DNA from 3 places in the Streptomyces sp. NBC_00466 genome. Region 1 is predicted to be linked to each of the others. Evidence: riboswitches for the same ligand, from Rfam matches in the RefSeq annotation. Region 1 holds a riboswitch; each other region holds the start of a gene.

Evidence for each region. Region 1 has a riboswitch for cobalamin ahead of OG210_RS25705 (cobalamin biosynthesis protein). Riboswitches for the same ligand answer to the same signal wherever they lie in the genome.
Region 2: another riboswitch for cobalamin. It lies ahead of OG210_RS23265 (prenyltransferase/squalene oxidase repeat-containing protein); the one in region 1 lies ahead of OG210_RS25705 (cobalamin biosynthesis protein).
Region 3: another riboswitch for cobalamin. It lies ahead of cobN (cobaltochelatase subunit CobN); the one in region 1 lies ahead of OG210_RS25705 (cobalamin biosynthesis protein).

Annotation. Positions count from the first base shown of each region.
Region 1 covers NZ_CP107896.1:5,715,096-5,725,531, forward strand. Annotated here, with positions in the region: gene cobC (Rv2231c family pyridoxal phosphate-dependent protein CobC) at 1-449, opposite strand, end outside; partial or broken gene OG210_RS25675 (cobalamin biosynthesis protein) at 541-978, opposite strand; gene OG210_RS25680 (ZIP family metal transporter) at 1,052-1,774, shown strand; gene OG210_RS25685 (cobyrinate a,c-diamide synthase) at 1,828-3,252, opposite strand; gene cobO (cob(I)yrinic acid a,c-diamide adenosyltransferase) at 3,246-3,842, opposite strand; gene OG210_RS25695 (putative cobaltochelatase) at 3,842-5,950, opposite strand; gene OG210_RS25700 (cobyric acid synthase) at 6,057-7,562, opposite strand; gene OG210_RS25705 (cobalamin biosynthesis protein) at 7,559-8,488, opposite strand; cobalamin riboswitch at 8,607-8,746, opposite strand; gene OG210_RS25710 (hypothetical protein) at 8,908-9,177, opposite strand; gene OG210_RS25715 (anion permease) at 9,241-10,436, opposite strand, start outside.
Region 2 covers NZ_CP107896.1:5,161,861-5,172,296, reverse strand. Annotated here, with positions in the region: gene OG210_RS23285 (aldehyde dehydrogenase) at 1-1,244, opposite strand, end outside; gene OG210_RS23280 (MBL fold metallo-hydrolase) at 1,454-2,542, shown strand; gene OG210_RS23275 (hypothetical protein) at 2,737-2,997, shown strand; gene OG210_RS23270 (SPFH domain-containing protein) at 3,009-4,202, shown strand; cobalamin riboswitch at 4,337-4,473, shown strand; gene OG210_RS23265 (prenyltransferase/squalene oxidase repeat-containing protein) at 4,587-5,786, shown strand; gene OG210_RS23260 (SCO2322 family protein) at 5,786-6,505, shown strand; gene OG210_RS23255 (energy-coupling factor transporter transmembrane component T) at 6,502-7,698, shown strand; gene OG210_RS23250 (ATP-binding cassette domain-containing protein) at 7,695-9,296, shown strand; gene OG210_RS23245 (ECF transporter S component) at 9,260-10,207, shown strand; gene OG210_RS23240 (steroid 3-ketoacyl-CoA thiolase) at 10,191-10,436, opposite strand, start outside.
Region 3 covers NZ_CP107896.1:7,065,759-7,076,194, reverse strand. Annotated here, with positions in the region: gene cobN (cobaltochelatase subunit CobN) at 1-3,128, opposite strand, end outside; cobalamin riboswitch at 3,164-3,318, opposite strand; gene cobG (precorrin-3B synthase) at 3,425-4,744, shown strand; gene OG210_RS31675 (precorrin-8X methylmutase) at 4,764-5,390, shown strand; gene OG210_RS31670 (precorrin-2 C(20)-methyltransferase) at 5,399-6,898, shown strand; gene OG210_RS31665 (cobalt-precorrin-6A reductase) at 6,936-7,676, opposite strand; gene OG210_RS31660 (cobalt-precorrin-5B (C(1))-methyltransferase) at 7,688-8,806, shown strand; gene OG210_RS31655 (AMP-binding protein) at 8,900-10,436, opposite strand, start outside.

The sequences.
Region 1 (10,436 bases):
ACGGCCGCCGGATCCAGCCGGAAACCGTCCTCCGCGCGCAGCAGCACCCGCCGCACCGTGTGCCCGGCGTCGCGCAGCGCCGCCTCCGGCTCGGTGAACTGCGGATGCACGACCACGGGTCTGCGCACCGGAAGGGCGCGGGCGATCAGTACGAACGCCTCGGCGGCGCCGGCCGTCAGCAGGACCCGTTCGACCGGCAGCCCGTGCCGGGCGGCCACCGCGGCCCTGGCGGCCCGGCCGTCGGGATACGCGGCCAGGTCGCCGAGCGACCCCGCTATGTGATCCCTGAGCCAGGGCGGGGGAGTGCCCGCCCTGACGTTGACGGCGAGGTCGGTGAGGCCGCCGGGACCGCAGTCCCGTACCTCGGCGTCGCCGTGGTGCCGCAGATCGTGGACGTCAGTGTGTGTGCGCATGACTGCCATGGTGGTGAAGGTGGTGCCCGTCGTCATCAGGGTGGACGTGGGGCTGTTGTGGAAGTCCCGGATGCGCCGTGCCGCCGGGCGGCGCCGTCCGGTGCGCCGGGTCCGGTGCCGGCGGTTCCCGGCGTACGACGGCGCAGGTCGCCATCGCCGGCCGGCCGTGCGGCGCCGACTTCCGTTTCGGGACGAGCAGTTCGCCTCCGGCGGCGAGCGCGGCGGCCTCCGCGACCGACGGGGTGCCGACCGCGGCCCGCGACGTGTCCGACGGGTGGGGCACCTCGATCCGGGCGAGCGCGGCGGCGCTGTACGGACGCAGCGGCACCCCCAGCCGTGCGGCAGCGGCGACCAGCCCCGGCTCGCCGGCCCGGGCGTCCACGGTCGTCAGCTCGGCGACGTCGAGCGGCGAGAGACCGGCGTCCCGCAGGGCGGCCGTGATCAGCCCGACGACCTCGTCGGCGCGGACCCCACGGGACGCCCCGACGCCCACGACCAGGTCCGGTCCTGGGTCCTGTGCGCGCGGGGCCGGTGTACGCACCGGGCCGGGACCTGCGGCGGCCATGGCGGCGGGATCCTCCCCGGCGGATTCAGGCGTTGACATGCGGGACCGGGGTGTCATGGGCTAGGCAGGGCCCATGGCGGTCTTCGTCGCGCTCGGCGCGTTCCTGATGACGCTGGTCGGTGGCTGGACGGCCCAGCGGGTCACCGACAAGCGCCATCTGGTGCTGGGCCTGGCCGGCGGTCTGATGCTCGGTGTGGTCGGACTCGACCTGCTGCCCGAGGCGCTGCGCGCGGCGGGCGGCGAGATCTTCGGTGTGCCGGCCGCGCTGCTGCTGTTCGTCGCCGGGTTCCTCGTCGCCCACCTGGTGGAGCGGCTGCTCGCGGTGCGCCAGGCGGCGCACGGGGCGGCGGAGGAGCGGGTGCCCCAGGTCGGGCTGACGGCGGCGGCCGCGATGGTCGGCCACAGCCTGATGGACGGCGTCGCGATCGGCGCCGCCTTCCAGGTGGGCAACGGGATGGGAGCCGCCGTGGCCATCGCGGTGGTCACCCACGACTTCGCGGACGGCTTCAACACGTACACCCTGACCAGCCTGTACGGGAACGCGCGCCGCAAGGCGATCTTCATGCTGGTCGCCGACGCGCTGGCTCCCGTGGTGGGTGCGGCGTCGACCCTGCTGTTCACTCTTCCGGAGCAGCCGCTCGGCTGCTATCTCGGCTTCTTCGGCGGTGTCCTGCTCTATCTCGCCGCCGCCGAGATCCTCCCCGAGGCCCACCACGAACACCCGGCCCGCTCCACGCTGCTCTGCACTGTGGCGGGGGTGGCGTTCATCTGGCTGGTGGTGGGCATCGCGGGCTGAGAGCCCGGGAACCGGCCCCGGCTTCCGGACCTTCATCCCGCGCACCGGCCCGTTCATCCCGCGCACCCCTCCACGAACCTGCGGGCGACCGCGGGCTGCGCGGCCCAGTGCGTGTGCAGATAGCTCGCGTGCACGCCCTGCTGGACGAACCCCTCGACCCGGCGCTCCGGCTGGTGCACACCCCACGCGGGGGTGGCGCCCGCACCGGGCTCCAGGACCGTGCGGTGGAACTCATGCGCCCGCAGCCGGGTCCCGGCCCGCGCCAGCGAGCTGTCCGACACGGCCACCGCGTCCCGGTAGCCGAGCGTCAGCCGCTCCGACATCCGGGCCTCGGCGTCCAGCACACCGCACATCGGATGCCCGTCGAGCGAGCGCGACAGATACAGCAGCCCGGCGCACTCGGCGGCGACCGGTGCGCCGGACGCCGCCAGCTCCGCGACGGCCTTGCGCAGCGGCTCGTTGGCGGACAGCTCGGGCCCGTACACCTCGGGGAAGCCGCCGCCTATGACGAGCGCCCCGGTGCCCTCGGGGAGCCGCTCGTCGTGGAGCGGGTCGAAGCCGACGACATCGGCGCCCGCCGCGGTGAGCAGCTCGGTGTGCTCGGTGTACGAGAAGGAGAACGCGGCCCCGCCCGCGACGGCGACGACGGGGCGCGCACGGGCAGTCCCGCTTCCCGAGGCCGCGGCAGGACCGGCCGTCCCGCCGCCGGAAGCCCGCGCCGTGGTGCCGGACCCGCCGGAGCCAGGGGCAAGGGCCTCCTGCGGGTCCCAGGCCCCGGCGTCCAGCGGCGGCGCGCTCCGCGCCAGCGCCAGCACCGCCTCCAGGTCGCACCCGGCCCGCACCTGCTCCGCCATCGCCGCGACCGCGCCCACCGCGTCGGGCCGCCGCTCCGCCACCGGTACAAGCCCCAGATGCCGGGACGGGGTCTGCGCCTGCCCGGTACGCCGGAGCACCCCGAGCACCGGCACCCCCGACTCCTCCAGCGCCTCCCGGAGCAGTGCCTCGTGCCGGTCGGAGCCCACCTTGTTGAGGATCACCCCGCCGATCCGCACCCGCGGGTCCCAGGACGCGAACCCGTGCACCAGCGCGGCCGCCGACCGGGACTGCGACGACGCGTCGACCACCAGCACCACCGGCGCCCGCAGCACCTTCGCGACCTGCGCGGTGGACGCCAGCTCGCCCTGCCCGGCCGCCCCGTCGTACAGACCCATCACGCCCTCGACGACCGCCAGATCCGCCCCGGCCGCGCCGTGCGCGAAGAGCGGCGCGATCAGCTCCGTACCGCAGAGGTACGCGTCGAGATTGCGGCCGGGGCGGCCGGTCGCCAGCGCGTGGTAACCGGGGTCGATGTAGTCGGGTCCCACCTTGTGCGGCGACACGGCCAGACCGCGCCCGGCGAACGCGGCCATCAGCCCGGTGGCGACCGTGGTCTTGCCGCTGCCCGACGACGGGGCGGCGATGACGAGTCTGGCTACCACTCGATGCCCCTCTGCCCCTTCTGCCCCGCGTCCATCGGATGCTTGACCTTGGACATGTCGGTCACCAGGTCGGCGAAGTCGAGCAGCGGCTGCGGCGCGTTCCGTCCGGTGATCACCACGTGCTGGGTGCCGGGCCGGTCCCGCAGCACCGAGACCACCTCGTCGGTGTCCACCCACCCCCAGTGCATGGGGTACGCGAACTCGTCCAGCACGAGCAGCCGGTAGCTCTCCGCCGCCAGGTCGCGCTTGACCTGATCCCAGCCCTCCCGGGCGGCTTCCTCGCTCGACTCGATGTCCCGCTGGACCCAGGACCACCCCTCGCCCATCTTGTGCCAGGCGACCGTCCCGCCCTCGCCGCTGTCCCCGAGCACCTTCAGGGCCCGCTCCTCGCCGACCTTCCACTTGGCGGACTTCACGAACTGGAACACCCCGATGGGCCAGCCCTGATTCCAGCCGCGCAGCGCGAGGCCGAAGGCCGCGGTCGACTTCCCCTTCCCGATGCCCGTATGCACCATGGTCAGCGGCCGGTTGCGGCGCTGGCGGGTGGTGAGCCCGTCCTCGGGCACGGTGGTCGGCTGTCCCTGCGGCATTACGCTGCCCTCCTCGTAGAACTGCTCTGTGCGTCCTGCACGGCGTCTTTCACCAGCACGTCCTTCACCAGCCCCGCGATGCTCTCGGCCCGCAGTTCGTCCAGCGTCACCGCGGTGCCGCCGAGCCGTTGCGCCAGTTCTCCCGCGAGCCCCAGCCTGACCGGCCCCGTCTCGCAGTCCACGACGACCGACGCGACGCCCTCCGCTTCGTGCAGCCGCGCGGCGCGCGCGGCCAGCGCGACCGGATCGGGGCCGCCCGTGGCCCGGCCGTCGGTGACGACCACGAGCAGCGGCCGGCGCGACGGGTCCCGCATCCGCTCGACCCGCAGCACCTCATGGGCCTTCAGCAGCCCGGCGGCCACCGGGGTGCGCCCGCCGGTCGGCAGCGTGTCGAGCCGGGCCGCGGCCGCGTCCACCGACGAGGTCGGCGGCAGCGCGATCTCCGCGTCCTTCCCGCGGAACGTCACCAGACCCACCTTGTCCCGCCGCTGGTACGCGTCGAGCAGCAGCGAGAGCACGGCGCCCTTCACCGCACTCATCCGCTGCCTGGCCGCCATCGACCCGGAGGCGTCCACCACGAAGAGCACCAGATTGCCCTCGCGCCCCTCCCGGGTGGCCTGCCGCAGATCGTCCCTGCGGACCACAAGGCCGCGGCCGGACCGCCCGCGCGCCCGCTGGTGCGGCGCCGCGGCCTGGACCGTCGCCGCCAGATGCAGCTTGGTGAGCGCACCCTGCGGCCGGCGCGAACCGGTGGTGCGGCCGTGCTCGGTCCTGGCCCGGGAGCGGCGCCCCGCCGCGCCGTCGCCGAGCCCCGGCACGCTCAGCATCCGCGTACGGAACGGTTCGGCCGCCTTCGCCGCTGCCTGCTCCCCGCCGCCGCCCGGCGCGGCGGGCGCGCCCCCGCCGGTCTCCTGCTGCGCGGGCGTGTCGGACCCGTCCGCCGCGGGCTCCTGCTGCTGCGGCGTGTCGCCCGGTCCGCCGTCCCCGTCGCGCTGCGGCGGCAGCCCGCCACCACCGCCACCGTCCGGCCCGTCGGGTCCGTCCGGCCCGTCGTCGTCGTTCCCGTCATGCGTGTCGGGTGCGCCGCCGCCGTCGTCCCCGGCGGACTCCCTCAGCGTGTCGTCGAGCTTGTCCTCGTCGAGCCCCGGCGCGTCGAACGGGTTCCGCCTGCGGCGGTGCGGCAGCGCGAGCAGCGCGGCCTGCCGTACGTCGTCGGCCGTGACATCCGAACGCCCCGCCCAGGCGGCCAGCGCGGTCGCGGTGCGCGCCATCACGATGTCCGCGCGCATCCCGTCCACCTCGAAGGCGGCGCACGTCGCGGCGATCTGCCGCAGCGCCGGATCGCCGAGACGCACGGAGGGCAGCAGCGCCCGCGCAGCCACGATGCGCGCCCGCAGCTCGCTCTCCTCGTCCGCCCAGCGGGCGGCGAAACCGGCGGGGTCGTCGTCGTACGCGAGCCTCCTGCGCACCACCTCGACCCGCTGGTCCGGGTCGCGTGAAGCGGCGACCTCGACGGTCAGTCCGAAACGGTCCAGCAACTGCGGCCGCAGCTCGCCCTCTTCGGGGTTCATCGTCCCGACGAGCAGGAACCGCGCGGCGTGCCGTACGGAGACGCCCTCGCGCTCCACGTACGAGGCGCCCATCGCGGCCGCGTCGAGCAGCAGGTCCACCAAGTGGTCGTGAAGCAGATTGACTTCGTCGACGTACAGGATCCCGCGGTGCGCGTCGGCGAGCAGCCCCGGCTCGAACGCCTTCACGCCATCGGCCAGCGCCCGCTCGATGTCCAGCGCGCCGACCAGCCGGTCCTCCGAGGCGCCGACGGGCAGTTCGACCATGCGCGCGTCGCGCGACACGCCGTCGGCCGACTCGTGCGGACCGTCAGGACACGCCGGGTCGGGCGCGCCGGGGTCGCACGAGAAGCGGCACCCGGAGACCACCGGGACCGCGGGCAGCAGCGCGGACAGGGCCCGCACCGCCGTACTCTTCGCGGTCCCCTTCTCGCCGCGCACGAGTACGCCGCCGACAGCCGGGCTGACCGCGTTGAGCAGCAGCCCGAGACGCAGGTCATCCATGCCCACGACAGCGGTGAACGGGTAGGGCGTGCTCACTTCGGGATCACTCCTTCAGATGCTCGGGTGACAGGTGCTCGGGTGACAGGTCCGGTGACGGGCCGGTGGCGTGTTCGCAGCCGCACCCCGGCCGCGCTCATGGCGCTCATGGCGCTCCGGGGGCGACGAAGGGGAGCCCGGCCGGCGCGCCCGACTCGATGAGCGCGAGCAGCCCGTCGGTGTCCGCGTGCTCCTCGATGAGGTCGCCGAGCCGGTCGAGCTGCTCCTCGCGGAGCACGCCGAAGCTGGTGTCGGGCGCCGGTACGAACCGCCGGCCCGCGACGGCGGCGACCTCGCGCAGGAAGGCCCGGCGGAAGCCGTCGCTCTCCAGCGAGCCGTGCCAGTGCGTGCCCCACACGGAACCGGTGCGGCAGCCGTCCAGGAAGGGGGAGCCGCCCAGCACTTCGGCGACCCCGTGGTGGATCTCGTACCCCTCGACCGGCTCCCCGAGGGCCTCTCCGACGGGCCGCGCCAGGGTCTTCTCCACCGCGAACCGCACCCGGACAGGGAGCAGTCCGAGCCCGTCGACGGCCCCGGCGCGCGATTCGACCGTGTCGTCGATGTGCTCGCCGAGCAGCTGGAAACCGCCGCAGATGCCCAGCACCGGACGGCCTTCGGCGGCCCGCCGGGCCAGCGCGTCCGCGAGCCCGCGCTCCCGCAGCCACTCCAGGGCGCGCACCGTGCCGCGCGTCCCCGGCACGATCACCAGGTCCGCGTCCGCCAGCTCCTCCGCACGGTCCACGAACCGCACCACGACGCCCGGTTCGGCGGCCAGCGCGTCCACATCGGTGAAGTTCGACATCAGCGGCACGGCGCACACGGCGACCCGCAGCACGTCCTGCCCGTACGGCGCGGACACGGCGGACTCGCGCACCGTGCCGCGCATCGACACCCGCAGCCCGTCCTCCTCGTCGATGCCCAGGCCGTGTGCGTACGGCAGGACACCGTAGGTCCGCCGCCCGGTCAGCCCGTGCAGCATGTCGAGCCCCGGTTCGAGCAGGGACACATCACCGCGGAACTTGTTGACGAGGTACCCGGCGACGAGCGACTGGTCCTCGGCGCTCAGCAGCGCCGTCGTACCGAAGAACGACGCGAAGACACCGCCCCGGTCGATGTCGCCGACGACGACCACCGGGAACCGCGCGGCGCGCGCGATCCCCATGTTCACGATGTCGGTCCGCCGCAGATTGATCTCGGCCGGACTGCCCGCCCCCTCGCAGATCACCGCGTCATACGTGCCCCGGAGTTGCGTCAGACAGTCCGTCACCGTGCCCAGCAGTGCCTCCTGCCGGCCGCCGTGGTAGCCGCGGGCGCTCATCTCGCCCACCGGCTTCCCCATCAGCACGACCTGGCTCGACCGGTCGCTCCCCGGCTTGAGCAGCACCGGGTTCATCAGCGCCGTGGGCTCCACCCGCGCCGCCTGCGCCTGCATCGCCTGCGCGCGCCCGATCTCCGCGCCCTCGCGGGTGACGAACGAGTTGAGCGACATGTTCTGCGCCTTGAAGGGCGCGACCTTCACACCCCGGCGCACCAGCCACCGGCAGATGCCCGCCGTGACCACGCTCTTCCCGGCGTCCGACGTGGTTCCGGCCACCAGCAGTCCGCCACTCATCCGCGTACCTTCCTCACCACGAGAGCTGTCGCGAGCGCCAGCAGGGACACCCGGCGCGACAGCCGCACCGCGCGCTCGATGTCGCCGACGGCCACCGGCCGGCCGCCGCCGTTGAGTACCGCCCGGTGCTCGACCCGGCCGGCGTACGAGAGGGTGCCGCCGAGCCGTACGCCCAGCGCGCCCGCGAACGACGCCTCCACCGGGCCCGCGTTGGGGCTCGGGTGGCCGGCCGCGTCCGACCGCCAGGCCCGTACGGCGCCGCGCGGGTCCCCGCCCGCGAGCACCGCGAGTACGGCGGTGAGCCGGGCGCCCGGCCGGCCGGCCAGGTCATCGAGCCGGGCGGAGGCCCAGCCGTACCGCAGATACCGGGGCGACCTGTGGCCGACCATCGCGTCCAGGGTGTTCACCGCCCGGAACCCGGCGAGCCCCGGCACCCCGGCGAGGGCGCCCCAGACCAGCGCGCCCACCACCGCGTCGGAGGTGTTCTCGGCCACGGACTCCACGACGGCCCGCGCGATCTGCTGTGCGTCGAGCGCCTGCGGATCGCGTCCGCACAGATGCGGCAGCCGCTCCCTGGCCGCCTCGATGTCACCCGCCGCCAGCGCGTCGCCCACCGCGCGCGCCTCACGCCCCAGCGAGGTGCCGCCGACGACGGCCCAGGTGGTGGCGGCGGTCAGCGCGATGCCCGCGGCGGGACGGCCGCGTACGGCACGCCCGGCCAGCACGGCGGCGCCCACCGCGCCCCCGGCGCAGACCGCGGTGTGCAGCGCGCCCCACCCGCGGTGGTCGCGCCACAGCCGGCGTTCCACGGCGGCGGCGGCCCGTCCGAAAGCGGCGACGGGGTGGCCGCGCCGGGGGTCGGCGAAGACGAGGTCTGCCAGGAGGCCCGTGGTGGCGCCGTACACGAAGACACGCTCGGCACGCATGAGGTCAGCAGGCCAGTACGCCCGGGACCCTCACGGCGGCTGTGCTCGGAGCATCGGGCGGTTCGGGCAGCAGGCGGCCGCGCATGGCGTAGTCCTCACTCAGGGTGTCCGCGCCCTGGTTCGACGTGACCGGCGGTGAGAGTTCCTGGCTCCCGGGGGCAACCCCGGTGACAGTGGCGGGACCGCGCCGGATTCGCACCGGACTTCCTCTCCTGCCGCCGTATTGGCCCCGGAAGTCCACCACGGTCGGCGAACACCCGTCAACTCACCCTTGACCTGCGGCGGGGCAGTGTGCCGAGCCCCACACGGGTCACCCGGACGGCCGAACGCACGGGCCGCGCACACCAGCCGCCCGCCCGGTGGCCGGTGGAGGCCGCCGGGCGGGCGGAGTGACGCTGCGGGGGAGGAGCGAGCTGTTGTCAGGCGACGATCAGATAGATCCCGTACGCGACGGCCGCCGCGCAGAGCGCGAAGCAGGCGTACGCGCCGACCCGCGCCGCCGCGGCCGGTGCCGGGCCCCGGCCCGTACCGGCAGGCGTCGCGGCGGCGGGCGCGGTTGCGGTGCCCGGCTCCGGCGCGGGCTTCCGCGCCAGGCCCACCACGCCGAGCGTGAACAGGCCCACCAGTCCGACGGTCGCCACGAGGCTGACGCCGAAGACGGTGCCGAGAGCTGCCCAGTCGATGTCCATGGTGCGGTGTCCTTCTCCTTCAGACCGTTTCGGACTTTCGGACCGTGTTCAGGCGGACCGTGTTCAGACCGTGGCGGGCCGGTTGGGCTCCGGTGCGGCGCCGCCGGGTGCGGGGATGGTGGTGCGGAGGGGGTCGGTGACCGCTCCGGCCGGCGGCGGCGCGACGGCTGCGATGGCGGTGGTCACCACCCCGGCCGGCTCGTCGTACCCGGCGGGCTCGTCGGGGGTGACGCTGTGCTGGCCGACCGGCTTGCGGCGGGAGAGCGACCAGATGACACCGGAGCCCGCCACCAGCAGGGCGGCGACGGCGCCGATGCCCCACGGGCCGCGGCCGGTCAGAAACTCGGCGCCCGCGCCGACGAGCGCGGCGGCGGGCAGGGTCAGGCACCAGGCGACGGCCATGCGGGTCGCGGTGGACCAGCGGACCACCCCGCCCTTGCGGCCGACGCCCGCGCCCATCACGGCGCCCGAGCAGACCTGGGTGGTGGAGAGCGAGAAGCCGAGGTGCGAGGAGGCCAGGATCACGGTCGCGGCACCGGTCTGGGCGGCGAAGCCCTGCTGCGGCCTGAGCTCGGTGAGCCCCTTGCCCATGGTCTTGATGATGCGCCAGCCGCCCAGGTAGGTACCGAGTGCGATGGCGGTGCCGGCGGAGACGATGACCCACAGGGGCGGGTTCGATCCGGGTGCGATGACGTTGCCGGTGACCAGGGCGAGGGTGATGACACCCATGGTCTTCTGCGCGTCGTTGGTGCCGTGGGCCAGCGAGACCAGGCCCGCGGAGGCGATCTGGCCGGCCCGGTAGCCCTTGGCGGTGGACTTCTCGTCCGTACGGCGCCCGATCCGGTACGTCAGCCTGGTGGCCAGCAGCGCGGCGAGACCGGCGACGACCGGCGCGGCGACCGCGGGGAGCAGGACCTTGGTGATGACGACATCGCCGTTGACACCCGACGAGCCGACCGACATCAGCGTGGCTCCGATGAGCCCGCCGAAGAGTGCGTGGGAGGAACTGGACGGCAGGCCGAGCAGCCAGGTCAGCAGATTCCAGAGGATGGCACCGACGAGTGCCGCGAAGATCACTTCTGTGGTGATGCCCTGTTCATTGATGATCCCGCCGGAGATCGTCTTGGCGACCTCGACGGACAGGAATGCCCCGACAAGGTTGAGCACGGCGGACATGGCCACCGCGGTCTTCGGTTTGAGAGCGCCGGTCGAGATGGTCGTCGCCATCGCGTTGGCAGTGTCGTGGAAACCGTTCGTGA
Region 2 (10,436 bases), 550 kb from region 1:
CTGAGCCCGTAGTCGGAGTCGTTGGCGATTTTCACGGCCTCCTCCTCGTCCCCGTAGGGCAGCAGGCAGATCACCGGGCCGAAGATCTCCTCACGGGCGATCCGCATCGAGTTGTCGACGTCTCCGAAGAGGGTCGGCTCGACGTACCAGCCGTCCTCAAGGGCTGCCGGACGGCCGCCGCCGGTGAGGATCTTGGCGCCCTCTTCCTGGCCGATGCGGATGTAGTCCAGTGAGCGCTGCTGCTGACGGCGCGCCACCAGCGGGCCGACCTCGGTCGCCGGGTCCAGCGGGTCGCCGACCTTGAGCGCACCCGCCGCCGCGGCGAACGCCTCGGCGATCTCGTCGTACCGGCTGCGCGGGACCAGGATCCGGGTCTGGGCGACACACGCCTGCCCGTTGATCATCCAGGCGAACGGCACAATTCCCGCGACCGTCGACTCCAGGTCCGCGTCGGGCAGGATGATCGCCGCCGACTTGCCGCCGAGCTCCAGGGTCACCCGGGTCAGATTGCGCGCCGCGACCTCCATCACGCGCTTGCCCGCGGCGACGGAGCCGGTGAACGACACCTTGTCGACGCCCGGGTGTCCGACGAGGTACTCACTCACCTCGCGGTCGGCCGGGAGGATCGACAGCACCCCCTTCGGCAGCCCTGCCTCGCTGACGATGTCGGCGAGCACATAGGCGTCCAGCGGGGTCTCCGGCGAGACCTTCAGGATCGCCGGGCAGCCCGCGAGCAGCGCAGGGGCGAGCTTGGCGGCGGCCGTGAACTGCGGGACGTTCCACGGAACCACCGCGGCCACCACCCCGACCGGCTCACGCCGTACGAGCAGCTTGCCGAGGACACCGTCCCGGCTCTCCTCGTACGGGAAGGCACGGGCGGTCGTGATCGCCGCGTCCCACACCATCATCGCGGCGAGCGCCTGCACCATGGTGCTGGAGGTGTACGGGGTGCCGTTCTGGGAGCTGATGACCCGGGCGATCTCCTCGTACCGCACGGCGAACGCGTCCTTGATCCGGGTGATCACCTCGATCCGTTCGTCCAGCGACATCCGGGGCCAGGGGCCCTCGTCGAACGCCTGCCGCGCCACGGCGACAGCGCGGTCCACATCGGCCTCGGACGCGTGCGGTACGCGCCCGATGACCTGCTCGGTGTGGGGCGAGACGACCTCGATGACGTCGGTGCCGAGTGGTTCCGCCCACTCCCCGCCGATGAAGAGCTGCCGGTGTTCCACAAGCTCGGTCATGACTGACTGCCTCCCGGTGGACACTTTCTGACGCTGTATCAGAAACTGATACCAGTTCTACTTCGCATCCGGAACCCCCAGGGGGGCGCCGGGACCGGTCCGGGCAGGACCGGCGGGGTCGATGGAACCGGTTCTAGTTATAGTGAGTTCGCGATCAAAGGCATTGCCCCGGACGAGAGTTAGTGCCCCGGAAGAGAGTTGAGGACGCCATGGCGCAGGTGACCGAGCACGGCGGAGGCGTCTGGTCCATCGAGGTCCCGATTCCGGACAACCCCCTGGGCCACACCCTGGTCCACGTCGTCGAGACGGACCGCGGCCCCGTACTGATCGACACCGGCTGGGACGACCCCGACTCCTGGGACGCGCTGGCCTCGGGCCTGGCAGCCCTCTCCCTCTCCGTCACGGACATCCACGGCGTCCTCATCACCCACCACCACCCCGACCACCACGGCCTCTCCGGGCAGGTGCGCGAGGCGTCCGGGGCCTGGCTGGCGATGCACGCGGCCGACACCGAGGTCGTCAAGCGCACCCGCGGCGCCGAGCCGGCGGTCTGGCTGGAGTACCTCACCCGGAAACTCGCCGCCGCCGGAGCGCCCGACGAGCACATCGCACCGCTGCGCCGGGCCCGCGCCTCCGGCGGAACGCGGACGCTCCCGGGACTGCGGGCCGCCGTCCCCGACCGCGAGATCGTCCCCGGCGACCTGCTGCCGCTGCCCGGCCGCAGGCTCCGCGCCATCTGGACGCCCGGCCACACCCCGGGCCATGTCTGCCTCCATCTGGACGAGGAGCACCCGACGAACCGGCCGGGCAACGGGCGGCTCTTCTCCGGCGACCACCTGCTGCCCGGCATCACCCCGCACATCGGGCTCTACGAGGACCCGGACGACACCACGGCCGCGTCGTTCGAGCGGGGGGACCCGCCCCCACTCTCAGCTTCGTTCGAGCGGGGGGACCCCCTTGGCGACTACCTGGACTCGCTGGAACGGATCGGCCGGCTGGCCCCCGCCGAGGTGCTCCCCGCCCACCAGTACGCCTTCACCGACGCCGCCGCCCGGGTACGGGAGTTGCTGGCCCACCACGAGGACCGGCTCCGGGATCTGCTGACCCTGCTGGCCCAGCCGCAGACCCTCTGGCAGATCGCCGAGCGGATGGAGTGGAACCGCCCCTGGGAGCAGATACCGCACGGCTCACGCAATATCGCGGTCTCGGAGGCCGAGGCCCATCTGCGGCGGCTGGTGAAACTGGGGCGGGCGGAAGCCCTCACCGGCAGTGACCCCGTGACCTATATGGCGGTATAGCCGGAAACTTAGCCCCGATCCTTCCGGTACGCGCCCGAGGCGGCGGCAGACCACCCCGGATCAGGCCCGCCGCCCGTACGTCACCCGCTTCCCGCCCGCGTCCGAACTCGGGACCAGCGGAGGATAGTCCGCAGGTCGGAGTAGCGTTAGGGTCATGCATTCAGTACCGCACATCACGAGGGGGGCGGCCGCCGATGGCGCCGGACGAGGCTGTGATCGGCTGCACGGGGAAGCTGATCCTGGCAACGCGCGGATCCGCCGGTCCCGGTGAGGTTCTGATCCAGGTCAGAGGGGGCTGGGAAGCCTTTCTCGCCTGGTCCACGGAGCCCTTGTCGTACGGGGCGACAGTGCTCGTGATCGAATCCCGCGGTACTCGCCAGGTCGACGTCATCGAGTGGACCGATCCCGTGGACCCGCTGGATGCGCTGACCCTCGACCCCGGCGACACCGACTAAGGAGACCAAGGATGTTGGGTTATCGCGTTCCAGCGCCGGACGAGGCCATGCTCATCTCCGGAGGCAGGCGTGGTCTGGGCGGTGCGCCCTTCAGGGTCGTGACCGGCCACGGAAAGTTCGTACTTCCGGTCTTCCGCAAGACCCGCTTCCTGACCCTCGCGATGTGCGAGGCGGAGGTCGCCGAGACCTGTGTGACCCGGCAGGGCATCGTGCTGACCGTGCGGGCCGTCATCGCGTTCAAGGTCGGCAACGACACCGAGAGCATCGTCAACGCCGGCCAGCGCTTCCTCTCCGACCAGGACCAGATGTCGGTGCTGACCGGGCGGATCTTCTCCGGTCATCTGCGCTCGATCATCGGCTCCATGACCGTCGAGGAGATCGTCACCGAGCGGCAGAAGCTCGCCACCGAGGTGCTGGAGACCTCCAAGACGGAGATGGCCAAGATCGGCCTGATCGTGGACTCGCTCCAGATCCAGTCGATCGACGACGGCGAGACCGGTTATATCGCCGCCATGTCCGCCCCGCACACGGCGGCCATCCAGCGGCAGGCGCAGATCGCCCAGGCGCAGGCCACCCAGGCGTCCGTCGAGGCGCAGCAGGAAGCCACCCGTAACCAGGCCGAGTACCAGCGGCAGACCGCCGTCGTACAGGCGCAGTACTCGGCGGAGGTGGACCGGGCGCAGGCGCAGGCCGCCCAGGCCGGTCCGCTCGCCCAGGCGCACGCGCAGCAGGAGGTGCTCGCGGCCCAGACCGAACTGGCCCAGCGCGCCGCCCAGTTGCGCCAGCAGCAGCTGGTCGCCGAGATCGTGAAGCCCGCCGAGGCCGACGCCGAGCGCATCAGGGTGCTGGCCGTGGCCGAGGCCGAGCGGATGAAGATCCAGGCCGCGGCAGCCGCCTCGTACGACCGGGTGGCGCTCGACCGGATGCTGATCGACCAGCTCCCGCAGATCGTCAAGGAGGCCGCGTCCGGCCTCGCGGGCGCCAATGTCAACGTGCTCAACGGCGCGGACGGCCTGGGCGAGATCGCTGCCGGTCTGGTGGGCCAGGGTCTGACGATCCTCGACTCGGTACGGAAGAACCTGGGCGCGCAGGACGACGACGCCCACCAGGGCGGCCGGGGCGCGGAGATCCAGCGCTACCTCGGCGCGAAGTCCGGCAAGGACAATGGCGACAACGGCGACAACGGGCCGATCGACATCAAGTAGAACCGGCCGGCCGTCCTGTACGGCCCCGGGCCGTACAGGACGGGCACGGACGAGAACAGCGAGAACGGACGGCGGCGCACCGGATCCAGCGGTGCGCCGCCGTCCGTTTCCCTGGCCGCCCCCAGGGGCGCTCAGGGGCGGTCGGTACAGTAAGACGGTCGTCATCACACCCGTACAGGGGGAAGCCGGTGCAATTCCGGCGCTGACCCCGCAACCGTAAACCGCCTGCCCCAGGCGGTGAGCCGGACCGCCCTGTACGGAAGTGACCGGCTCGTGCCACCGGAAGCCTCCGGTGGCCGGCACCGTCGAGGTATACGGAGCCGGAGCCCCGGTGCCTGAGTGGGCCCGTGCCCCGGCTTCCCCGCAGGAGAGGCCCCGCCCGCCATGACCCTTCGCCGCAGCGTCACCGCGCTCGCCGCATCCGCCGTACTCTGCGCGGCCGCTGCGCCGACGGCCTTCGCCGACTCCTCGCCGTCACCCTCACCGTCCCCGGTGCTCCCCTCCGGCCTGTACGGCAAGACCGACCCCAAGTACGACGGGGTCTGGCGGCAGTCCCTCGCGCTGATCGCGCAGGACGCCACCGGGGTCCGCCCCGCCGCGAAAGCCGTCGACTGGCTGACCGGCCAGCAGTGCGCCAACGGCGCCTTCACCTCCTTCCGCGCCGACGTGACGAAGCCGTGCGGCGCGAAGGAACTCCTGGACACCAACGCCACCGCCGCCGCCGTACAGGCGCTGAAGGCGCTCGGCGGGCACGACGCCGCCGTGAAGAAGGGCGCCGGCTGGCTGAAGTCGGTGGCGGGCAAGGACGGCGGCTGGAGCTACAACCCGGGCGGCCCGAGCGACGCCAACTCCACATCCGTGGTGATCGGCGCGCTCGCCGCGGCCGGGGAGCCGACGGCCGCGGCCAAGAAGATGCTGGTCTCGCTCTCGATCCCGTGCGATGCCAAGGAGGGCGGCGGCGGCTTCGCGTACCAGCCCGACAAGAAGTCCGGGAAGCTGTACGCGAACGCCGACGCGACGGGCGCCGCCGTACTGGGCACCCTGGGCGCCGGACTGGCACCGGGCCCCGGCGGCAAGGACGTCGGCGGCACCGGCTGCCTGAACGCGTCGACGCCCGCCCAGGCCGCGCACAACGGCGCCACCTACCTCGCCGGGGCGACCGCGGGGAAGGCCTATCTGAAGTCCGCGATGCCCGGCGCCGAGGACCAGCCCGACTACGGCAACACCGCCGACGCGGTGACCTCGCTCGGCGCCGACGGCCTCATCGCACAGGCCAGGCAGCCCCTGGCCTGGCTGGAGCAGCACTCTGCGGGATGGGCCAGGCAGAGCGGCCCCGCCGCGTACGCCCAGCTGATCTTCGCGGCCCGTTCGAACGGTATCGACCCGCACGACTTCGGCGGCGCGGACCTGGTCGAGCAGCTCAACGCGACCGGCCCCGCCCCCGCAGGTTCGGTGAAGGCCGCGGACTCGAAGCAGAGCAGCGACAGTTCGGGCATCAGCGTCTGGTGGATCATCGGCGTCGGCCTGATCGCCGGAATCGGCGGCGGGTTCCTGCTCAGCATGCGCGGCAGGAAGCGGCGCTGATGCGCCCCCCGATAGCTCGTACGCGCGCCATGCGGACCGGTTCCGTCCGGCTGATCGCCCTGGCCGTCGCGGTGGGCGCGGCATTCACCGCGCTCACCGCGTTCGGGGCGGCTCCCGCGCAGGCCGCCGGGTACCGGTACTGGTCTTTCTGGGACCGCTCGGGCAGCGGCTGGGAGTACGCCACACAGGGCCCGTCGACGGCCCGGCCCACCGACGGGGACGTACAGGGATTCCGGTTCGCCGTCAGTGCGGACTCCCAGGACGCGAGCAAGCCGCGCGTCCCGGCGCGCGGCACCCCCCTCACCTTCGACGGCATCTGCGGGAAGACCCCGGCCAAGGGCGGCGCCAAGCGGATCGCGCTGGTCATCGACTTCGGTACGGCGGCCGACGCACCGGACGGCGAGAAGCCGCCCGCCGAGCGCACCGTGTGCGCGCGGGTCGGCGGGGACGCGACCAGCGCGGAGGCGCTCGCCGCCGTCGCCCGGCCGCTGCGCTACAACAGCGACGCGCTGCTCTGCTCGATCGCGGGCTTTCCCCGCACCGGCTGCGGCGAGCAGGTCTCGCAGACGCAGAAGGGTGGCCACGCGCAGCGGACCGACAGCGCCCCGCGGCACGACAGCGGTGGGCCGTCGGCGGGGCTCGTCGGCGGGATCGCTGCGGTGGTCGTGCTCGGCGCGGCCGGTGTGTGGCAGGCGCGCCGCAGGCGCAACAGCGGATGACCGTGTCACTCCGCGCCCCCGCCGTCGGCCGCAGCAACGCCCTGCACGCGGGGGCCTGGTGGCTGTGGGCCCTCGGGCTCGCGACCGCCGCGTCCCGCACGACCGACCCGCTGTTGCTCGGCCTGCTGGTGGGTGTGGCGGGCTATGTGGTGGCGGCCCGGCGCACGGACGCGCCGTGGGCCCGCTCGTACGGCACGTTCGTGCGGCTCGGGCTGTTCGTCATCGGTATCCGGCTGGTGTTCTCGGTGGTGCTCGGCTCCCCGGTGCCCGGCTCGCACACACTGTTCACGCTGCCCGAACTCCCGCTGCCGCACTGGGCGCAGGGGGTGCGGATCGGTGGCCGGGTGACGGCGGAGCAGCTGGTCTTCGCGCTGTACGACGGCGCCAAGCTGGCCACCCTGCTGATCTGTGTGGGCGCGGCCAACGCGCTCGCCAACCCGGCCCGGCTCCTCAAGTCCCTGCCGGGCGCCCTGTACGAGGTCGGGGTGGCGGTCGTCGTCGCGATGACCTTCGCGCCGAACATGGTCGCCGACGTGGTGCGGCTGCGGACCGCACGGCGGCTGCGCGGCCGTCCCACCGGCGGGGTCAGGGCGGTCCTGCAGATCGGGCTGCCGGTGCTGGAAGGCGCGCTGGAGCGGTCGGTCGCCGTGGCGGCCTCGATGGACGCGCGCGGGTACGGCAGGACGGCGCAGGTGCCGCGTGCGGTCCGGCACACCACGACCGCGCTGACGCTCGGCGGGCTGCTCGGGGTCTGCGCGGGGACGTACGGTCTGCTGGCCGCCGAGGGCGCCTCGTACGGTCTGCCGGTGCTGGGCGTGGGGCTGCTGGCCGCGCTGGCCGGGCTCAGGCTGGGCGGCCGGCGGTCCGTGCGGACGCGCTACCGGCCGGACCGCTGGGGTCCGCGCGCCTGGCTGGTCGCGGGCTCGGGGGTCGCGGTGGCCGCGCTGATGATCTGGGCGGGGTCGCGCGACGCGGCGGCGCTGCACCCCGGGGTGGTCCCGCTGGTCGCACCGGTGCTGCCGCTGTGGCCGGCGGCAGCTGTGCTGGTCGGGCTGGTCCCGGCCTTCGTGGCGCCCGTACCGGAAGCGCCCGCGCGGAATGCGCCCAAGCCGAAAGCCCCCGGGGCGCAGGCTCCCGGGGCGCAGTCCCCCGTACCGAAGGCCCCGTACCAAGAAGAAGGAGGGTGTAAGTGATCCGGTTCGAGCAGGTCTCGGTCACCTACGCCGACGCCGGGGAGCCCGCCGTCCGCGGGGTCGACCTGACCGTGCCCGAAGGCGAACTGGTGCTGCTCGTGGGCCCGTCCGGTGTCGGCAAGTCGACACTGCTCGGCGCGGTGTCCGGTCTGGTGCCGCACTTCACGGGCGGGGTGCTGCGCGGCCGGGTCACCGTCGACGGACGGGACACCCGGACCCACAAACCCCGCGAACTCGCCGACCTGGTGGGCACGGTGGGCCAGGACCCGCTCGCCCACTTCGTGACGGACACCGTCGAGGACGAGCTCGCGTACGGCATGGAGTCGCTGGGGGTCGCCCCGGACGTGATGCGCAGACGGGTGGAGGAGACCCTCGATCTGCTGGGCCTCACCGAGCTGCGCGACCGGCCGATCGCGACGCTCTCCGGCGGTCAGCAGCAGCGGGTCGCGATCGGCTCCGTACTGACCCCGCACCCCAAGGTGCTGGTGCTCGACGAACCGACCTCCGCGCTGGACCCGGCAGCCGCCGAGGAGGTGCTGGCCGTCCTCCAGCGGCTGGTGCACGACCTCGGCACGACCGTGCTGATGGCCGAACACCGGCTGGAGCGGGTGGTGCAGTACGCGGACCAGGTGATCCTGCTGCCCGGTCCCGGCGAGGCTCCGGTCATCGGCGCGCCCGCCGGTGTGATGGCGGTGTCCCCGGTGTTCCCGCCGGTCGTGGCGCTGGGCAGGCTGGCGGGCTGGGATCCGCTGCCGCTGTCCGTACGCGACGCCAGGCGCCGCGCCGCGGCGCTGCGCGAGCGGCTGGCCGGCCGCGTCCGCACGGACCCGCCCGCTCCCCCGGCCGCCGGACCGGTCGCCACCGCGGACCGGCTCGGCCTGCGGCGCGGGCGGATCGAGGCACTGCGGCAGGTCTCCCTCTCGGTGCGGCCCGGCGAGACGGTCGCTCTCATGGGCCGCAACGGCGCCGGGAAGTCCACCCTGCTCGGCACGCTCGTCGGGATGTACGAGCCGTCGTCCGGGTCGGTACAGGTCGGCGGCAGCACCCCGCACCGGACCCCGCCGCGCGAGATGATCCGCCGGGTCGGGCTCGTACCGCAGGAGCCGCGCGATCTGCTGTACGCGGACACGGTCGCCGCCGAGTGCGCGGCGGCCGACGCGGACGCGGGCGCGGAGCCCGGCAGCTGCCGGGCTCTCGTCTCCGAACTGCTCCCCGGCGTCCCCGACTCCACCCATCCGCGTGACCTCTCCGAAGGGCAGCGCCTCGCACTGGCGCTGGCGATCGTGCTGACAGGACGTCCCCCGCTGCTGCTGCTCGACGAGCCGACGCGCGGTCTGGACTACGCGGCGAAGGCCCGGCTCGTCGGGGTGCTGCGCGCGCTGGCGCGGGACGGGCACGCCATCGTGCTCGCCACCCACGATGTGGAACTGGCCGCCGAACTCGCCCACCGGGTCGTCATCCTGGCCGACGGCGAGATCGTCGCGGACGGGCCGACACCGGAGGTCGTGGTCTCCTCGCCGTCCTTCGCACCGCAGGTCTCGAAGATCCTGGCGCCGCAGGACTGGCTGACGGTGACCCAGGTGCGGGAGGCGCTGTGAGAGCCATCGGGCTCGGGCCCCGCTCGGTCGCCGCGCTCGTCCTGATCACGGTGATCGGGGTGTTCGCCTTCGGCTGGCCGCTGCTCGCCGACTCCGCGTCCGGGCTCGCGCACTCGCAGGACGCCCCGTGGCTGTTCGCCGCGCTGCTGCCGCTGCTGGTGGCCGTGGTGGTGGCGACCATCGCCGACGCCGGTCTCGACGCGAAGGCAGTGGCGATGCTCGGTGTGCTGGCGGCGGTCGGCGCCGCGCTGCGCCCGCTCGGCGCGGGCACGGCGGGACTTGAGCCGATGTTCTTCCTGATGGTGCTGAGCGGGCGGGTGCTGGGTCCGGGATTCGGCTTCGTGCTCGGTTCGGTCACCATGTTCGCCTCGGCCCTGCTGACCGGCGGGGTCGGCCCGTGGATGCCCTTCCAGATGCTGGCGATGGGCTGGTTCACGATGGGCGCGGGGCTGCTGCCGGGCGCCCGGCGGCTGCGCGGGCGGGCCGAGTTGCTGATGCTCGCCGGTTACGGGTGCGTGGCGGCCTTCGCGTACGGCACGGTCATGAACCTGCAGGGCTGGACGTACATCGGCGGGCTCTCCACCGGGATCTCCTTCCATCCCGGTGACGCCGTCGGGGCGAATCTGACGCGCTTCTTCGCGTACTGCGCGGCCACTTCGCTCGGCTGGGACCTGGGGCGGGCTGCCGTCACCGTCGTCCTGACCCTCGTCGTCGGCCCGACCCTGCTGAAGGCGCTGCGCCGGGCGACCCGGCGCGCGGCCTTCGACGCGGAGGGCGGGTTCGACGCGGAGGGCGGGTTCGACGCGGAGGCCGCCTTCGACGTGGCGACAGAACCCGGCGTACAGGCCGTCCCGGGGGCAGGGCCGGACCGGTCCGGCCCTGCCCCCGGGCCTGCTACAGCCGCTGAATGATCGTGCCGGTGGCCAGCGCGCCGCCCGCACACATCGTGATCAGCGCGAACTCCTTGTCCCTGCGCTCAAGTTCATGCAGCGCGGTGGTGATCAGCCGCGCGCCGGTCGCCCCCACCGGGTGCCCCAGCGCGATCGCCCCGCCGTTCACATTGACCTTCTCCAGGTCCTGCTCGAAGACCTGGGCCCAGCTCAGCACCACCGAGGCGAACGCCTCGTTGATCTCCACGAT
Region 3 (10,436 bases), 1.4 Mb from region 1:
TCGTGCTCGCGGGTGTCCGTGTTCTTCGCGGCGACCGTGATCCGCTTGTACGCGGTCTCCATCTCGGCGCGGGCCGGGCGGCCGTCCAGTTCCCGGCCGTAGGCGTAGCCGCCCCACACCGTGTACACCTCGGCGAGGTCCGCGTCGGTGCGCCAGTCGCGGCTGTCGATGAGCTGGAGGATGCCCGCGCCGTAGGTGCCGGGGCGTGAGCCGAAGATGCGGGTGGTGGCCCGGCGTTCGTCACCGTGCTCGGCCAGGTCGGCCCGGGTGTGGGCGCGTACGAAGTTCTGCCCGTCGGGCTCGTCCAGGGACGCGGCCAGCCGTACCGCGTCGTCCAGCAGCCCGATGGTGTGCGGGAAGGCGTCACGGAAGAAGCCCGAGATGCGCAGCGTGACGTCGATACGGGGGCGGCCCAGCTCGTCGAGCGGCACCGGCTCCAGACCGGTGACCCGGCGTGAGGCGTCGTCCCACACCGGGCGGATACCGAGCAGTGCGAGGGCCTCGGCCACGTCGTCGCCCGATGTCCGCATCGCGCTGGTTCCCCACAGGGAGAGCCCCACGGATGTGGGCCACTCGCCGTTGTCGGTGCGGTAGCGCTCCAGGAGTGAGTCGGCCAGCAGCCGGCCGGTCTCCCAGGCGAGCCGGGACGGAATGGCCTTGGGGTCGACGGAGTAGAAGTTGCGGCCGGTCGGCAGGACGTTGACCAGACCGCGCAGCGGGGACCCGGAGGGTCCGGCGGGGACGAATCCGCCGTTCAGCGCGTGCAGGGCGTGGTCGATCTCGTCCGTGGTGGAGGCCAGCCGCGGGACGACCTCGCGGGCCGCGAAGCCGAGGATGTCGGCGACCGCCTGCGGGTGGCCGTCGGCCACCTTGACGGCAGCCTCCGGATCCCAGTCCGCCGCTTCCATCGCCTCGACGAGGACACGTGCCTGTTCCTCGGCCGCGTCGGCGGCTGTGCGGGTGGCGTTGGCCTCGTCCAGGCCGAGTGCCTCGCGCAGGCCCGGCAGTGAGGCGGTGCCGCCCCAGATCTGGCGGGCGCGCAGAATGGCGAGTACCAGGTTGACCCGGTCCCCGCCGGCGGGCGGGTTGCCCAGGACATGCAGTCCGTCGCGGATCTGCGCGTCCTTGATCTCGCACAGCCAGCCGTCGACGTGGAAGATGAAGTCGTCGAAGCCCTCGTCGTCGGGCCGGTTCTCCAGACCCAGGTCGTGGTCGAGCTTGGCGGCCTGGATGAGCGTCCAGATCTGGGCCCTGATGGCGGGGAGTTTCGCCGGGTCCATGGAGGCGATCTGGGCGTACTCGTCGAGGAGTTGCTCCAGGCGCGCGATGTCGCCGTAGGAGTCGGCGCGGGCCATCGGCGGGACCAGGTGGTCGACCAGCGTGGCGTGGACACGGCGCTTGGCCTGGGTGCCCTCGCCCGGGTCGTTCACCAGGAACGGGTAGATGAGCGGAAGGTCGCCCAGGGCCGCGTCGGGACCGCACGCGGCGGACAGGCCGGCGTTCTTGCCCGGCAGCCACTCCAGGTTGCCGTGCTTGCCGAGGTGGATCATGGCGTCCGCGCCGAAGCCGCCGTCGTCCGCGGATGCGGCGATCCAGCGGTACGCGGCCAAGTAGTGGTGCGAGGGCGGCAGATCGGGGTCGTGGTAGATCGCGATCGGGTTCTCGCCGAAGCCGCGCGGTGGCTGGATGAGGACCAGCAGATTGCCGTGGCGCAGGGCGGCGAGGACGATGTCGCCCTCGGGGTTGCGGCTGCGGTCGAGGAACATCTCGCCGGGCGGCGGGCCCCAGTGCTCCTCCACGTTCGTGCGCAGCCCGGCGGGGAGCGTGGCGTACCAGCGCCGGTAGTCGGCGGCGGGGATACGGACGGGGTTGCGGGCGAGCTGCTCGTCGGTGAGCCACTCCTGGTCGTGGCCACCGGCCTCGATCAGCGCGCGGATCAGTTCGTCGCCGTCACCGGACGCCAGACCGGGAACGTCCTGCGGGCCGAAGTCGTAGCCCTGGTCACGGAGCCGGCGCAGCAGGGCGACAGCGCTCGCGGGGGTGTCCAGGCCGACGGCGTTGCCGATCCTGGAGTGCTTGGTGGGGTACGCGGAGAGCACCAGGGCCAGCCGCTTGTCGGCGGGGGCTATGTGCCGCAGCCGCGCGTGGCGCACGGCGATCCCGGCGACGCGGGCGGCCCGTTCGGGGTCGACGACGTAGGCGGGGAGCCCGTCCTGGTCGATCTCCTTGAACGAGAAGGGCACCGTGATCAGCCGGCCGTCGAACTCCGGCACGGCGATCTGGCTGGCCGCGTCCAGCGGCGACACGCCCTCGTCGTTCTCCTCCCAGGCGGCCCGTGAACCCGTGAGGCACAGCGCCTGGAGGATGGGGACGTCCAGGGCGGTGAGCGCGCCCGCGTCCCACGATTCGTCGTCGCCCCCGGCGGACGCCTGGGCGGGCTTCGTTCCGCCCGCGGCCAGCACCGTGGTGACGATGACGTCCGCCGCGCGCAGCGTTTCGATGAGTTCCGGTTCGGGGGCGCGCAGCGAGGCGACGTAGAGCGGGAGGGCCCGGCCTCCGGTGTCCTCGACGGCTTCGCAGAGGGCGTCCACGAAGGCGGTGTTGCCGCTCATGTGGTGGGCCCGGTAGTAGAGCACCGCGACGGTCGGCCCGTCGGCGGTGCGCGCGGTGCGTTCCACTGCCGGGGCAGACCTTGCCTGCCGCGGCAGTGGGCCCCAGCTGGGCGCGGCTGCCGGGGGCTCGAAGCCGTGGCCGGTGAGGAGCACGGTGTCGGAGAGGAAGCGGGCGAGCTGGCCGAGATTGGCGGGCCCGCCGTGCGCCAGATAGGCGTGGGCCTCGGCTGCGATCCCGACCGGGACGGTCGACGCCTCCATCAACTGGGCGTCCGGGGCCTGCTCGCCGGTCAGGACGACGACCGGACGCCCGTCGGCCAGCAGCAGATCGAGGCCCTCCTGCCAGGCGCGGATGCCACCGAGGAGGCGTACGACGACCAGGTCGGCGCCTTCGAGAAGGGCGGGCAGGTCGGTGAGCTGGAGCCGGGACGGGTTGGCGAAGCGGTACGCGACGGGGCCGTCCGCGGCACGGGCGCTGAGCAGGTCGGTGTCGGACGTCGACAGAAGCAGGAGCATGCGGCGTCAGGCCTTCCTCGGGGTATCCGCGCCCCGGGCGGTGTCAAGGACGGCGGGAGTTCCTGGCTCACTCGGCTCCAAGAGCCGGGCTCACAGTGGCGGGACCGCGCCGGAATCTCACCGGGCTTCCTCCCCTGTCGCCGTCGTAGGCGATTGCGGGCCGAACGGCCCGTCGACAAGCATAGTAACGACCTTGACGGGCGGCGGGCAGTGGGCCTCGGGGGCCGCCACCGGCGCACCGGGTCCGCACCGGCGGTCGCATCGGTGCAGGACATGGCCCTGGTGGACCGGTCGGTATGCTCGCCGCCATGCCCCACTCCTCCGCACCTCCGCCCCCACGGGAGCCGGCCGCCCGGCGTGACCGCGGCGACGCGTGTCCGGGCAGCCTGCGCCTGCACGCGGCGGACGACGGCGCGCTGGCACGGGTCAGGATTCCGGCAGGTGTACTGACAGTTCCGCAGGCCAGGGCGGTGTTGGACGTGGCGCTGCGGCTGGGCGACGGGGCACTTCATCTGACGTCGCGCGGCAATGTGCAGCTGCGCGGGCTGGCCCAGGACCGCGGCCGGGAACTCGCCGATGTGTTCGCGGACGCCGGGCTGCTGCCGTCGGTACGCCATGAGCGGGCCCGTAATGTCGTGGCCTCCCCGCTGTGCGGGCTCGACGGGCGGGGAGCGGCCGATGTGCAGGGCTGGGCACGGGAGTTGGACACCCTGCTCTGTGGCTGCGCGGCGGCCGCCGGCCTGTCCGGCCGTTTTCTGTTCGCGTTCGACGACGGCCGCCGCGATGTGGCCGGCCTCGGCGCCGATGTGACGTTGATCGCTTCTCCGGGCGACGGTGCGCTGCTGTGCACCGGCGAGGCGCCGGAGATGCTGGCCGTTCCGGCCGAACACGCGGCCCGCAGCGCCCTGCTGGCGGCCGAGACCTTTCTGAGCGCCGCCCGTGCCGCGGGGACCGGCGCCTGGCGGGTGGCGGAACTGCCCTGCGGGGCTGCCGCGTTCGTCCACGCGGTCGGGAAACGGCTGGCAGCCGCCGGTATCCCGGCCGTTGCCCGGGACCGGGCAGAACCGCTGCCGTCCGGGACGGGCCCCGCGCCCGGCACCGTACCGGCCCCGGACGGACGGGCGGCGCTCTGCGTCGAGGCGCCGCTCGGGCTCATCACCTCAGCCCAGTGGCGCCTGCTGACGGACACGGCGCTGCACGACGGCAGCGGTGAGTTGCGGCTGACTCCCTGGCGGGGTGTGGTGCTCCCCGGGCTCGGCCCGGACACCGCTGATGCCCGGCTCGCGGATCTTTCGGCCGCGGGACTGATCACAGGACCTGACTCCCCCTGGCACGGGGTCGGGGCGTGCATCGGACGCCCCGGCTGTGCGAAGTCCCTGGCCGATGTACGCGCGCACGCCGCACTGGCTCCCGGCACCGGCCGCGGTCTGCCCGTGTACTGGTCGGGGTGCGCACGGCGCTGCGGCCACCCCCACGGCGACCGGGTGGACGTGGTCGCCACGGCCGCCGGTTACGAGGTCTCCGTACGCGGCGAACGGCTGCCCGACACCATGAACGACCCCTCAGAGTTCGCCGCCACCGTGGCGGAAGCCCGGACCACGCCCCTCACGCAGTGACGAAATGAGCGAGAAGACAGTGTTCGACTACGAGAAGGACGGCCCGGCGATCTACCGCCAGTCCTTTGCGACCATCCGCGCAGAGGCGGACCTCACGGGACTTCCCGCCGATGTCAGCCAGGTCGCCGTCCGGATGATCCACGCCTGCGGGATGGTCGACCTGGTGCGCGATCTCGCCTACACCCCGCAGGTGGTGGCGCGCGCCCGCGAGGCACTGCGCGCCGGTGCCCCCGTGCTGTGCGACGTGGCGATGGTCGCGAGCGGGGTGACCCGCAAGCGGCTGCCCGCCGGCAACGAGGTGGTGTGCACGCTGTCCGACCCGTCCGTGCCCGGCCTCGCGGCGGAGCTCGGCACGACCCGCACCGCCGCGGCGCTGGAACTGTGGCGCGACCGTATGGAAGGCGCCGTGGTGGCCGTGGGCAACGCGCCGACCGCACTGTTCCGGCTGCTCGAGATGGTCCGCGAGGGCGCGCCGCGCCCCGCGGCGGTCATCGGCGTGCCGGTCGGTTTCGTCGGCGCCGCCGAGTCCAAGGACGCGCTGGCCGACGACGTCGCGGGGCTGGATTATCTGGTGGTGCGCGGGCGGCGCGGGGGCAGCGCCATCGCGGCGGCCGCGGTCAACGCCATTGCGAGCGAAGAGGAATGAACACCAGCATGAGCGAGCAGAGCACCGGTCGGCTGTACGGAGTCGGGCTCGGCCCCGGTGACCCGTCGCTGATGACCGTACGCGCCGTGGAGGTCATCGCCCAGGCGGACGTCGTCGCCTTCCACAGCGCCCGGCACGGCCGGTCCATAGCCCGGTCCATCGCGGCCGGGCACATCCGCGCCGACCACATCGAGGAGGCGCTGGTCTACCCGGTGACCACCGAGACCACCGACCACCCCGGCGGGTACCGGGGCGCGATGGAGGAGTTCTACGCCGAGGCGGCGGCCCGGCTGGCCGCGCATCTCGACGCGGGCCGCACGGTGGCGGTGCTCGCGGAGGGTGATCCGCTCTTCTATGGCTCGTACATGCACATGCACAAGCGTCTCGCGGACCGCTATCCGACCGAGGTGATCCCGGGGGTGACCTCGGTGAGCGCTGCCGCCGCCCGGCTCGGTGTGCCGCTCGTCGAGGGCGAGGAGGTACTGACGATCCTGCCGGGCACGCTCCCCGAGGAGGAGCTGACGGCGCGTCTGGCGTCGACGGACTCCGCGGTGGTCATGAAGCTGGGCCGGACCTTCCCCGCGGTGCACCGGGCGGTCGGGCGGTCGGGCCGGATGGCCGAGGCCCGCTATGTGGAGCGCGCCACGATGCCCGGGGAGCGCACCGGCGAACTGGCCGACGTGGAGGCCGGATCGGTGCCGTACTTCTCGGTGGCGGTGCTGCCGAGCCGCGTCGGCGCGACCGGGCCGGTACGGGAGCACGGTGACGTCGTCGTGGTCGGCACCGGCCCCGCGGGCCCGCTCTGGCTCACCCCGGAGACCCGGGGCGCCCTGGCGGCCGCGGACGACCTGGTGGGCTACACCACGTATCTGGACCGGGTCCCGGTCCGGCCCGGGCAGCGGCGGCACGGCTCCGACAACAAGGTGGAGTCGGAGCGCGCCGAGTTCGCTCTGGACCTGGCCAGGCGCGGGCGCAAGGTCGCCGTGGTGTCCGGCGGTGACCCCGGTGTGTTCGCGATGGCGACCGCCGTACTGGAGGTCGCGGCCCAGGACGGGTACCGCGATGTTCCGGTGCGGGTGCTGCCCGGGGTGACCGCCGCCAACGCGGCTGCGGCCCGTGCGGGTGCGCCGCTCGGCCACGACTACGCCACGATCTCGCTCTCGGACCGGCTCAAGCCGTGGGAGGTGATCGCGGAGCGGCTGCGCGGCGCAGCGGCGGCCGACCTGGTGCTCGCGCTGTACAACCCGGGCTCCCGCAGCCGGACCTGGCAGGTCGGCAAGGCCCGTGACCTGCTCCTTGAGCACCGTTCACCGGACACGCCCGTGGTACTGGGCCGGGACATCGGCGGGCCCGGCGAGAGTGTCCGGATCGTACGGCTCGCGGCGCTCGACCCGGCCGAGGTCGATATGCGCACGATCCTGCTCGTCGGCTCGTCCCGGACGCGGACCGTGCGGCGGGGTGACGGTGAGGAGATCGTCTGGACTCCCCGGAGCTACCCCGAGGGGTGACGGGGGCGCCTGCTGATGCGGTGGCTGCGAGCCCGGCTCAGGCGGTGCCCTGGATGTCCCGCACCCAGTGGACGGCTTCCTCCGGGGTCCCCACGACCTGTACGCCTCCAGGGACGGCGGGGCGGCGGACGACGACCACCGGAATCCCCACCTCCCGTGCCGCGGTGAGCTTGGCGGCGGTGGCCGGTCCTCCGCTGTCCTTGGTGACCAGCACGTCGATCCGATGGTCGCGCAGCAGCGCCCGCTCGCCGTCCAGCGCGAAGGGCCCCCGGTCGAGCAGGGTCTCCATGTGCAGCGGGTGCGGGGGTTGCGGGGCGTCGACCGACCGCACCAGGAACCGGAGTCCGTCCAGAGCCGCGAACGCGGCGAGGCCCATCCGCCCGGTGGTGAGGAAGATCCGCTGCCCCAGTGCCGGGAGCATCCCGGCGGCCTGTTCCAGGGAGTCCGCCGGGTGCCAGTCGTCGCCCTCCCCCGCCACCCACCCGGACCTGCGCACGGCGAGCAGGGGAACATGGGCGGTGGCAGCGGCCGAAGCCGCGTTGAAACTGATGGTTCCGGCGAAAGGATGGGTCGCGTCGATGAGAGCGTCGACCTCGTGCTCGCGCAGCCACTGCGCCAGTCCCCCGGCTCCGCCGAATCCGCCGATACGGATCTCTCCGGGCGGCAGCACGGGCCGTGCGACCCGCCCGGCCAGGGAACTGGTGACGCGGACCCCGGGGTGCAGGCCGGCGGCGACCCGCCGGGCCTCGGTGGTGCCGCCGAGTATCAGTACGTGCATCGGAGCCTTTCGTGGCTGAGGGGGGTGGTGGCCGCAGCGCCCAACTCAAGCACACCGGGCTGCGGCCCGGCTGGACGACCGGCGCCTGCGCGACGGCTGCCGCCACGGCCGCCTACACCGCGCTGCTGAGCGGCGAGTTCCCCGACCCGGTGACGGTCACCCTGCCCAAGGGCCAGACGCCGTCGTTCGCGCTGGCTGTCGAGGAGTTGGGCGACGGGTGGGCGACAGCGGGTGTCGTCAAGGACGCGGGCGACGATCCGGATGTCACCCATGGCGCGCTGGTCCGGGTCACCGTCCGGCGGCTGCCGCCGGGGTCGGGTGTGGTGTTCAGGGCGGGCCCGGGTGTCGGCACCGTCACCCGCCCCGGGCTGCCGCTGGAGGTGGGCGAGCCCGCCGTGAATCCGGTGCCGCGCCAGATGATGCGCGAGCACATGGCGCGCGTCGCCGAGCGCCACGGTGCGGGGGCGGATGCCGAGCTCACCGTCTCCGTCGACCACGGTGAGGAGATCGCCCGTTCCACCTGGAACCCCCGGCTGGGCATCCTGGGCGGCCTCTCCATACTGGGGACGACGGGCATTGTGGTGCCCTACTCGTGCTCGGCGTGGATCGACTCGATCCGGCGCGGCGTCGATGTGGCGCGGGCGGCCGGACGTACGCATCTGGCCGGGTGCACCGGCTCCACGTCGGAGCGGACGGTCGTCGCCGAGTACGGGCTCCCCGAGGACGCGCTGCTCGACATGGGGGACTTCGCGGGGGCCGTGCTCAAGTACGTGCGCCGCCACCCGGTGGACCGGCTCACCGTCTGCGGCGGTTTCGCCAAGCTCTCGAAGCTGGCGGCCGGCCACCTCGATCTGCACTCGGCCCGTTCCCAGGTGGACAAGGGCTTCCTGGCCGGCCTGGCCCGGCAGGGCGGCGCAGGCGAAGCACTGGCCGCGGAGGTGGCCGGGGCCAACACCGGGCTGGCTGCCCTGCAGTTGTGCGGGGCAGCGGGGATCCCACTGGGCGACCTGGTGGCCGTGGCCGCCCGCGACCAGGCACTGTCCGTACTGCGCGGCGCGCCCGTCGCGGTCGACGTCATCTGTATCGACCGCGCGGGCAGCGTCGTGGGCCGCAGCACCGTCGGTGGGTAGCACAGGTCCGTCGGAACCCGCGGGATCTCGCGGTACCAGGGCCTTCGGACCAGGCCGGGCTCGCGGGGTCCGGCCTGATCCGAACGGAAGACCCTAGGCCTGGGCGGCGGGCAGTTCGGCGGCGAACTCGACGTTCCGGGACCTGCGCAGCACCCGGACGGCCTCGCGCCGCACCTTCCCCGATTCGGTACGCGGCAGGTCGTCCACGAACTCCAGGAACCGCACCAGCTTCGGCGCGGGCAGCCGGTCCCGCAGGTGCGCGAAAAGTACCTCGGCGGTGGCCCGGCTGGCGTTCCACCCGGCCGCGAGCACGACGTACGCCTTGGGTACCAGGGCCTGGCCCTCGGACACCGGTACGACGGAGAGTTCGGCCACGGCGGGGTGCAGCACCAGCACATGCTCCAGTTCGAGGGGCGCTATCGCCACCCCGTCCGGCGCCTCGAACATGTCCTTGCGCCGCCCGAGGTAGACCAGGGACCCGTCGGCGCCGTCCCACCGGGCCAGGTCACCCGTGCGGTAGAGGCCGCCCGGGGTATGGCTGCCGGCGTTGTCCTCCGGGTCCAGATAGCCCCTCATCATGCCGACGGGGCTGTTGGACAGGTCCAGACACAGCTCGCCCTCCTGGGCCGGCTCGTCGGTGCCTGGCCGGACCACCACCAGCTCGTAGCCCGGCAACGGGTAGCCCATGGAGACCGGGTCCGCCGGTGAGGAGGCGGTGACTCCGGCCATGGCGGTGACCTCGGACTGTCCGAACCCGTTGCGGACGGTCACCCCGGCCAGTGTGCGGGCCTGCTCGACGATGTCACCCATGAGGGGCTCACCGACGCTGACCGCGTGCCGTAGTCCGGGCAGGCCGCCGGGCAGCCCGGTCCGGATCAGCGCCCGCCAGATACTGGGCGGTGCGCAGAAGCTGGTGACCGTCCCGGTGCGCAGTACGTCGAGCAGCCGCTCCGGGGTGGCGTCGGCACTGTCCATGGACACCACGGTGGCCTCGGCGTTCCAGGGTGCGAACAGTGAGCTCCATGGGTACTTCGCCCAGGCCGGGGCGGAGACATTGAGGTGCACGTCCCCTGGCTTCAGCCCGTTCCAGTACATGCTCGCCAGATGCCCGATCGCGTAACTGACGTGTGTGTGCACCACCAGTTTCGGCCGTGAGGTGGAGCCGGACGTGAAGTAGTAGAAGAGCGGTTCGTCAGCCTCGGTCGGGCCCTCCGGTACGAAGCGGCCCTCGTGCCCGGCCGAGGTGGCGAAGTCGGTCCAGCCCTCGTGCTCCCCACCCACGACGATCTTCGCCCGGAGCCCGTCCACCGGGAGTCCCGGCACGATCCGGTGGTCGGCGATCACATGCCGGGCTCCGGCTCTGCCGATCCTGGTGCGCAGCTCATCGGGCGAGATGGTGGTGAAGGCGGGCACGACGACTGCCCGGATCTTGATCAGTGCGAGCATCAGCTCCCACAGCTCGGTCCGGTTGTCCATCAGCAGCATCACCACCTCGCCCCGGCGCACACCCTGCGACAGCAGCCAGGCGGCTGCCCGGTCGGAGCGCCGGGAGAGCTCCTGGAAGGTCAGCTCACCCTGCCCGGCGATGCGCAGGGCCACCCGGTCGTTGCCCTCGGCGATCCGGTCGAAC